Linked DNA regions of Paraglaciecola sp. L3A3. The protein of the gene in region 1 interacts with the protein of each later gene in a pairwise test. Links are inferred from orthologs where the notes say so. Each region holds a gene or a part of one and is shown in the gene's direction. Other genes may lie near its edges. The genes, in order: GQR87_RS06410, GQR87_RS19065 and bolA.

Region 1 (3,135 bases):
TGCTTAAAAAATAGCTAGCAGTTGTGAATACAAGAAAAACACAAGTATTTCACAGAGAAAACTACAAAACAGTAGCTAACCTGAGTTCTGGATAAGAAATATCGTCTAAGCTAAATTTATCACTACAATTCAATAGCGTAATAACGTGTTATTGCTAGACAATCCAACGCCGCTAGGCACAAAAATAGCGTTATCGAGAGATTTGGCTTATCCAGTATTTAGGTTAGCTAGTAAATAGGTGGTAGAGAATAGTTAAAAAAACACCGTTATCGTTTAATTTGACGGGCTAAAGCCACGACCTACATCGCTTTTATCTTTAGCTGCTTCATTCTGCCCCACGCTGCTTTTCGTCTTTTGTAGGTGTCCATTTATGGCGTCTATTGTTTAATTTGACGGGCTAAAGCCACGACCTACATCGCTTTTATCTTTCACTATTTCCTAGCTACTATCTCCTAATTACTGCTCTTCTCTGTTCCAACAAAAAAGCCAGCGATAAACGCTGGCTTTAAAATTTACTTTTTAAGTACTTACTAAATGCTGATTAAGCGAAGTTTGCTGATGCAAATTCCCAGTTAACCAATGCCCAAAAACCTTCTAGGTATTTAGGACGAAGGTTACGGTAATCGATGTAGTAAGCATGTTCCCATAAATCTACAGTTAGCACTGGAGTTAGGCTGTCGTCTGTTAACGGAGTCGCAGCATTGCTTGTGTTGACAATGTCTAGGCTACCGTCAGCTGTTTTAACTAACCAAGTCCAGCTTGAACCGAAGTTGTTAACTGCTTTGTCGTTTAACGCCACTTTGAAGTCTGCGAAAGAACCCCATTTAGCATTAATTGCATCAGCTAGTGCGCCAGTTGGCTCACCGCCACCATTTGGGCTTAAGCTGTTCCAGTAAAAAGTATGGTTCCAGATTTGTGCTGCGTTGTTAAAAACGCCACCTTCAGAATTCTTAACGATTTCTTCTAGGCTCTTGCTGGCTAAATCAGTACCTTCAACTAAACCATTTAACTTAGTTACGTAAGTTGCATGATGTTTACCGTAGTGATATTCCAATGTCTCAGCTGAGATATGTGGTTCTAAAGCGTTTTTTTCATAAGGAAGTGCGGGTAATTCAAAAGCCATGTTGTTTCTCCATTAGATAGTTAAAATGTGTCACTATTCAAAACGAACTAAATGCTAGTACTTTATGTCGCAATGTAAAAGTACTGGTTAGTTATTTATTACAATTATTTCGAACTAATGAAATTGAGTCATTTTAGAATTTTTCAAGGCTAAGATTGGTATTAGTCCTTGAAAAAGTTAAACTTGCCGCCAGATCTGCAACAATTAAAATTTGAAATGAGAGCCACTATGGAAACTATTGACAAAATTAAGCAACAAATAGAAGAGAACCCAATCTTATTGTACATGAAAGGTTCGCCTAAGTTACCTAACTGTGGTTTTTCGTCGCAAGCGTCACAAGCATTAATGCAATGCGGTGAACAATTTGCCTATGTAGATATTTTACAAAACCCTGATATTCGTGCAGAACTACCTAAATATGCAAATTGGCCTACTTTTCCACAATTGTGGGTAGACGGTGAGCTAATTGGTGGTTGTGACATTATTATGGAAATGGCACAGCAAGGCGAACTACAAGAAGTGATTAAAGAGTCTGTCGCTAAACGTGCAGGCGATGCTGTTGAATAGTTGAATAAGCTAATCATCAGATAAAAAAATAGAGCGTTTATCGCTCTATTTTTTTGTCTTGTTATCGCCGACTAAATAGCAAAAGCTATTCACCACAGAAGTTACAGAGCGCTACGCTCACAGAGAACAGCAAAAAGCATTGGCTAGGAAATAGATTTTAGTAGGTAGGCGTAATAAACCAAAGGGTTAGACGGGCTAAAGCCACGACCTACATCGCTTTTATCTTTTCTGCTCCACTCAGCTTCATGCTGCTTTTCTTCTTTTGTAGGTCGTCCATTTATGGCGTCTATTGTTTAATTTGACGAGCTAAAGCCACGACCTACAATGTTCAGAATTTTCATTGTATTAACTACCTCCTATCTCCTATTTACTGCTTTAAACTATAAAGCAGGTCCTGGAGTTAATGGTTTAGTTAATTTTTCTGTGACTTTTAAACGCCTATCTAAATCATCAATTCGATTCGTTAAGTTATTATTAGCTAAAGCCGTGGATATTAACTTTTCTCGCAAGCTGGCCAGTTGTTGCTCAACTTCAGCATCACCAGAACTGACTTGAACCAATTGCTCTTGTACTTGTTTAAGCATACTGCTTTGGTTGGTTAATTGTTCTTTAAGTAAGCTTATTTCAGTATCGTTTCCAGATGACGTCTCTTTTAGCGATTTAATATCTAGCGCATTAGAATTTTTTACTGACGCTAATGACGTTTCTAGCTTTTTAATATCCGCTTGGTTACGACGCCATGCAGAAGCCCAAAGTTTATCCATTTGATCCCATAACTCTTTGGTTTTAGCACTTAGCTCTTTTACTTGCACACCTAAAGCTACGGTTGATTGGTCCATTTCTTCACCGGTGGCAGACAAACGATTTTCTAATTCAGATATACGCACTTGGGCTTGTTGTAATACTTTATATTGTGTGGACGACCAGTAGGCTGTCACCGCACAGATTACGGCTAAAAAGAATAAAAACATAATCCATGATGGTCCCTTGGAAGGGGCGACTGGCTCTTGCGGCTCAGGATCTTTTTTACCAGTGCTATTACTCGCTTGTGCACGTGTGCGTTGAAATGATTCAAGGTCATCTTTTTCTAAGGTGAACTTAGGCATGTCATCAAAAGGGTCGTTTGCCATTATTTGTTTTACTAGTTATTGAGTATAGGTAGCAATGATTATACATAGCTATGAAAATAATGGGATAGGGGAGTGGAGTTCAGAGCAAAAATGAATGATAAAATAATCATTTTTCTTTCGTGTTCCTAAATTTTGGCAATAAATGGGTCAAATAGATCAGTGCAAGTCTGGCTTTAAGCCAAACCTGTACTGATCCTTTATTACATTTTTATTTGTTGATTAAGGCTAACTCAGCGTCGGCAGTTAATACTACCCACCAACGATTACCAAATTCGCTGTCGTATCCTACTAATGGATAATCACTACAGGCGGCGT
Region 2 (2,940 bases), 3.1 Mb from region 1 along the record:
GTAAAAGTTGGTGGGGTAACCGTTGGTCGGGTGGATCGTATTGCACTGGATCATGATGATTTTACACCCATAGTGACTATGAGTATTTCCTCAGAATTTAAAACATTTCCAGAAACTAGTTCGGTGTCTATATTAACTTCGGGTTTGTTGGGTGAACAATATATTGGTTTTCAACCGGGTTTCGCTATAGACGGCATTGAAAATTTAGCTGATGGTGACTACATAGAAGACACTAAATCAGCATTGGTGTTAGAAGACCTTATCGGTCAATTTTTGTTTGGCAATAACGATTAAGGTATAAAGGAGAGTTTATAGTGTTAAAACGATTGACCCAATTAGTAGTGGGCGGGTGTTTCTTATTTACGTCTGGAATGATTCAAGCAGACGAGTTGAACCCTTACGAAATGATCCAAGTAGTGGCCAATAAAACTTTTGATCGAATTAAAAGTGAACAGCCTGAAATTGAAAAGAACCCAGAATTATTGCGTACCATTATGGAAGAGGAGCTATTACCTCATATTGATTACAATTTCTCTGCTTTAAAAGTGCTAGGTAATAACTTCAAAAAAGTGCCTAAAGATAAAATACCTGAATATATTAGTGTGTTCCGCTCATACTTAATTACCACTTATTCTATTGCTTTATCTTATTATAAAAATCAACAAGTAGAGTTTCAGCCAACTAGAGAAATCGATGATGAAACGGCTGTGACGGTTCGGGCTATTATTAAAGATCCAAACCGCCCTGATATTAATATTTCCTTCAAATTGCGGAAAAACAAACGCACTAATGAGTGGAAAACTTATGACATGGTTGCTGAAGGCATCAGTATGTTATCAAGTAAACAAAGTGAGTTTGAAGCCATCCTACGTAAAGACGGAATTCAAGCGGTCATTGACTTGATGAAAGGTGCGATTGCTAAACCCTTAGTTCTTGAATCTAACAAAAAGGATAGTTAGGTGAAAGCACTTACTGTTGTTGAACAAGGTAGCGGTTATTTTGCCCTGCAAGGTGATTTAAATCGTAATACCGTACCTGCGTTTCAGCAATCTTTACAGGAGCTTGTTCTGTTTAGCCAAGCTTCGCCAAAAGAAATCGCCACATTAGATATGTCTGGAATTGAGCATACTGATACCGCTGGCCTCGCATGGTTAATCAATTTATTAAAAGACTGTAACCAGAAAAACATTAAGTTTGTGATAAAAGATATTCCTGAAACTTTGGTTAATTTAGCAAAAATTAGCGACGTTGATAGCTTTTTGTCGGTACAATAGGCAGTTATTCACCATATTTCGGATCGACAATGGACAATCAACAAATAGAAACATTATTAAAAGAAACTCTTGGACTAGCTGAGGTTCACGTTAGTGGTGAGGGGTCTCACTTTCAAGTTATTGCGGTCAGCGATAAATTTGCAGAGATGAGTCGAGTTAAAAAACAGCAATTTGTATATGCGCCTCTAGCAGAGAAAATTGCCGAAGGTGTGATGCATGCAGTGTCTATTAAAACCTTTACCGAAACACAGTGGAAAAGAGAAAAGTTATTTAATCTTCCTCAATAGTTATCAGCCTGTACTTTCTTCCCCCAGTTATTATCTAAATAGAGTATTGTCATGGACAAATTAATTATAGAGGCTTGCCCGCCTTTACAAGGCACGGTGACTATTTCCGGTGCTAAAAATGCCGCCCTTCCCATTCTTATGTCTGCCATACTTGCTGACTCTATTTGTTATTTTGATAATGTTCCTGAGCTGAGGGATATTCATACTAGTTTATCTTTACTCAGTGAATTAGGGGCTAAGGCTGAACGCATTGATGGTCAATCTGTACAAATTGACCCGAGCCATATTAATAATTTTAATGCCTCTTATGAATTAGTTAAAACCATGCGTGCCTCGATTTTAGTATTAGGTCCATTACTTGCTAAGTTTGGTGAAGCGACAGTATCTTTACCCGGTGGTTGTGCAATAGGTGCTAGACCTGTGAATTTGCATCTGCAAGGTCTGGAACAAATGGGCGCAATTATTGATGTAGATAGTGGTTATATTCAAGCTAAGGTAAATGGAAAGCTACAAGGAGCACATATCTTTATGGATGTGGTCAGTGTAGGTGCCACTGAAAACTTAATGATGGCTGCCTGTTTAGCTGAAGGTGAAACCATACTTGAGAATGCGGCACGCGAACCTGAAATTGTTGACCTTGCCAATTGCTTAAATGCGATGGGGGCAAAAGTGGCAAATGCGGGTAGTGACAAGATCACTATCCAGGGTGTCAATTCTCTGGCTGGGTGCCGTTATAAAGTACTACCTGATCGCATTGAAACTGGTACCTTTCTTATTGCTGGTGCAGTAACTGGCGGTAAAATTCGTTGTGAAAATGCTGCACCACATACTTTGGATGCGGTATTAGATAAATTAGCTAAAGCTGGGGCTAAATTAGAAGTGGGTGAAGATTGGATTGAATTAGATATGACAGGCCGATCCTTAAAAAGTGTCGACATCAAAACTGCTCCCCATCCAGGATTCCCGACTGATATGCAGGCACAATTTGTGGCACTAAATTGTCTTGCTGAAGGGACAGGGGTTATAACGGAGAATATTTTTGAGAACCGCTTCATGCATGTGCCTGAGTTACAACGTATGGGGGCTGCAATTACCTTACAAGGAAACAGTGCTGTCTGTGACGGTAAATCGAAATTAAAAGGTGCGCAAGTGATGGCCACTGATTTACGAGCGTCCGCAAGTTTAGTGATTGCGGGGTTAGTGGCTGAAGGACAAACTAAAGTAGATAGAATCTATCATCTAGATCGTGGTTACGAACATATTGAACGTAAATTAAATGGTCTAGGCGCAAATATACAAAGAGTCAGTGAGTAACAGACTATTTAAGTAGCCGATTACTGCTCTAATTCGGCTACTGTCATTTCTAAGTTTAATTTATT
Region 3 (3,022 bases), 1.2 Mb from region 1 along the record:
CCCCAAGTACTTGTCAAACAAAGCTTGGGTCGACTTTTGAATTAAATTCGCTTTACCGCCTGCTATAACTTGTGTGTTAGCCGTCACAAATTTCTGCATATCAATTAATTGCTGTTCTAACAAAGCTATGGTTTTTGGGATCTTAATTAGAATGACATCCGCATTTTTCTTCACTTCAGTGACGGAATCGTAAAAGTGATGGTCTTGAATGCTTAAATTATTTGCTGCCAGATTCTGTTTACAGGCCTGAAGACTGACATAAGAGTCACTGATCCAACTAGGTTTAGCATCTGCAAACCAGCAAGCTAATGTGCCAAAATCATCATTATAAATATGTATGGAGCATTGATTAATATTTTCAATATGTTGCTCCACATGTTCAATAATATATTCGTCTGCAGCATCCCAAGCTTGCCAGCTAGGGTGTTGTAAATTTTGCGGATATCTATGTAACTGCAAATTGCGATTTAATAAGGTTAAACTAGTGTTCATAAATTCCTGGTTTGTGCCATTTACTATTTTGAGTCATGCAACAATCTTTATTTGATAACGCTTATGATAACACGCCTGTACGTCTGAACATGCCTGATGCAGATGTTGTCTATTACCCCAATTTTGTAGATGGGCAACGGGCGACTGAATTAATGTGTATTTTACAGCAGTCATTAGCATGGAGAAAAGAACAAATCACTGTTTACGGCAAAACCTTTGATGTGCCTAGATTACAAGCATGGTACGGAGATACGGAAGCTGCTTATCAGTACTCTGGTATGACCATGCAGCCTCAGAGTTGGACTAAACAATTATTAAGCTTAAAAGAAAGTTGTGAACAAGTTACACAGACTTATTTTAATTCTGTTTTAGCTAACTTATATCGTGATGGTCAAGACGGCGTTGGACGGCATGCCGATGATGAAGAAGAGTTAGGGCGTGACCCTGTTATTGCATCATTAAGTTTTGGTGAAACTCGTAATTTAGATTTTTATCACAACTGTTTACCCAATAAATTAAGGCTTCCTTTGTTATCTGGAAGTTTGTTAGTTATGAGCGGAGAAACACAAGCGCACTGGCAACATTGTGTGGCAAAAACAAAAAAGCAGTTAGCGCCTCGAATTAATCTAACTTTCAGATATATAAAGAAAAATGCAGCCATTTAATACTTTTTGGTATATAAATTATTAAAGCTACTAGAAAAAATATATCGCTAGCACTCAATAAGTTATCTAATTACTTTTAAAATTAGTTAAGGGTCTAGTTACGTATGATACTTTTTATAGCTAAAGTTAAAATTGAAATAAAACAATAACAACAATATTTCTTAAGAGCATTATTTGCTTACTAGGTACTGAAGAGGAACACTAATGAACATTCAAAACAATATAGAAAATAAACTTTTATCCCATTTTAAACCCGAACACCTTGAAGTGATTAACGAAAGTGCTAATCACAATGTACCAGCAGGCTCAGAAAGCCATTTTAAAGTTGTGATTGTCACTCCCAAATTTTCAGGCGAAAGACTAATTAACAGACATAGAGCAGTGAATGCTGTACTAAAAGATGAATTACAGAATGATATTCATGCTTTAGCTTTACACACTTATACAGAAACAGAATGGCACAAATTATTTGGCGAATTTCCTAAATCACCTAATTGTTTGGGTGGTTCAAAACAATAAACGTTTCAACTTAGAATGTCCGAGCTTTAGCCTTAAAAAGGCTAAAGCTAATTACTTATAACCGGCACTTTCTTCCCTTTTTTTGTTAATTTTGTTAAAAATCACATATTAATAACATTACTCGTCTAGCTGGCCAACAACTTCCAGCAACTGATTAAAATAAGAACCCTCAATGTTTTTACAAACAACACTTCGTTTACAGAACACTATCGATTCTATTCATCTCTCTTTATGCAAACTAGTCAGCTGGTTCACTCTATTTATGGTGTTCATCACTTTTTTAATAGTGGTGCTCAGGTATGGCTTTAATTTAGGTTGGATTGCTATGCAAGAGTCAGTTATGTACTTGCATGCTACTGTGTTTTTATTGGGAGCGGCGCATACCTTAAAAGTTAATGAACACGTACGAGTCGATATCTTTTACCGGCAAATGAGCCGCAAACAAAAAGCTTGGGTAGATACTCTCGGTACTTTGTTACTGCTGATCCCCGTCAATACTTTTATCTTAGTGTTGAGTTTTGATTATGTGATGACATCTTGGCAATTATTTGAATCTTCGCCACAATCAGGTGGCTTACCTTTGGTTTTTGTGCTTAAAACTTTGCTCCTTTTATTTGCTGTGATTATGAATTTGCAAGGCCTAGCAGAGTTAATACGCAATATTCTATTAATTCAAAACTCACCGCCTACTGACAGCCAATCAATTAAGTTGGGGGGCATCTAATGGAATATATCTCGCTCCTTATGTTTGTAGTGGTGTGTGCTGTTTTATTGCTGGGTTATCCAGTTGCTTATTCTTTGGCTGGTACAGCATTAATTTTTGCAGGTTTTGGAGTCATGACTGGGGGATTTGAAACTGCCTATTTACATGCCTTACCTAGTCGATTATATGGCATTGTCACCAATCAAACGCTAATTGCGGTGCCACTTTTTGTGTTTATGGGCATAGTGCTAGAGAAGTCAAAAGTGGCGGGAAACTTATTAAACGCCATGACCCAATTATTTGGTCAGTATCGTGGTGGACTAGCTATATCGGTGATTCTCGTTGGAGCACTGTTAGCGGCCAGTACTGGAATAGTAGGGGCGACGGTTGTCACTATGGGCTTGCTGTCATTGCCTACCATGCTGAAACAAGGTTACTCGCCCAGTTTTGCAACTGGCAGTATTTGTGCTACCGGTACGTTAGGCCAGATTATTCCTCCGTCTATAGCTTTGGTTTTACTTGGCGATGTGTTATCAAGCGCCTATCAGAAAGCGCAACTGAATATGGGAATCTTTTCACCAGAATCCGTTTCAGTTGGCGATTTATTTGTAGGGGCGATTGTGCCCGGTATGATTTTGGTTTC

Evidence for each region.
Region 2: the proteins of GQR87_RS06410 (region 1) and GQR87_RS19065 interact in binary tests that used the Escherichia coli proteins (3 or more experiments, as listed by UniProt). The link is inferred for Paraglaciecola sp. L3A3 from one-to-one orthologs.
Region 3: the proteins of GQR87_RS06410 (region 1) and bolA interact in binary tests that used the Escherichia coli proteins (3 or more experiments, as listed by UniProt). The link is inferred for Paraglaciecola sp. L3A3 from one-to-one orthologs.

What each region holds. Positions count from the first base shown.
Region 1 is NZ_CP047023.1:1,541,634-1,544,768, forward strand. Bases 48-3,020 are described here. They hold GQR87_RS06410 (Grx4 family monothiol glutaredoxin), read left to right. Parts: upstream 48-1,351; coding sequence 1,352-1,690; downstream 1,691-3,020. Other genes in these bases: GQR87_RS06405 (Fe-Mn family superoxide dismutase), read right to left, coding at 542-1,123; GQR87_RS06415 (hypothetical protein), read right to left, coding at 2,071-2,820. Also shown: GQR87_RS06420 (metallophosphoesterase), read right to left, coding at 3,029-3,135. UniProt on the Escherichia coli protein: Monothiol glutaredoxin involved in the biogenesis of iron-sulfur clusters.
Region 2 is NZ_CP047023.1:4,622,286-4,625,225, reverse strand. Bases 155-2,932 are described here. They hold GQR87_RS19065 (BolA family protein), read left to right. Parts: upstream 155-1,303; coding sequence 1,304-1,561; downstream 1,562-2,932. Other genes in these bases: GQR87_RS19055 (trypsin-like peptidase domain-containing protein), read right to left, coding at 2,896-2,932; murA (UDP-N-acetylglucosamine 1-carboxyvinyltransferase), read left to right, coding at 1,613-2,875; GQR87_RS19070 (lipid asymmetry maintenance protein MlaB), read left to right, coding at 960-1,274; GQR87_RS19075 (phospholipid-binding protein MlaC), read left to right, coding at 372-959; mlaD (outer membrane lipid asymmetry maintenance protein MlaD), read left to right, coding at 155-294. In the rest of the region: more of mlaD, read left to right, coding at 1-154; more of GQR87_RS19055, read right to left, coding at 2,933-2,940. UniProt on the Escherichia coli protein: Involved in cell resistance against acid stress.
Region 3 is NZ_CP047023.1:382,127-385,148, forward strand. What follows is about bases 159-3,018. They hold bolA (transcriptional regulator BolA), read left to right. Parts: upstream 159-1,361; coding sequence 1,362-1,676; downstream 1,677-3,018. Other genes in these bases: GQR87_RS01590 (methyltransferase), read right to left, coding at 159-492; GQR87_RS01595 (alpha-ketoglutarate-dependent dioxygenase AlkB), read left to right, coding at 528-1,157; GQR87_RS01605 (TRAP transporter small permease subunit), read left to right, coding at 1,849-2,400; GQR87_RS01610 (TRAP transporter large permease subunit), read left to right, coding at 2,400-3,018. Also shown: more of GQR87_RS01590, read right to left, coding at 1-158; more of GQR87_RS01610, read left to right, coding at 3,019-3,022. UniProt on the Escherichia coli protein: Transcriptional regulator that plays an important role in general stress response. Has many effects on cell morphology, cell growth and cell division. Acts by regulating the transcription of many genes, including dacA (PBP-5), dacC (PBP-6), ampC and mreB.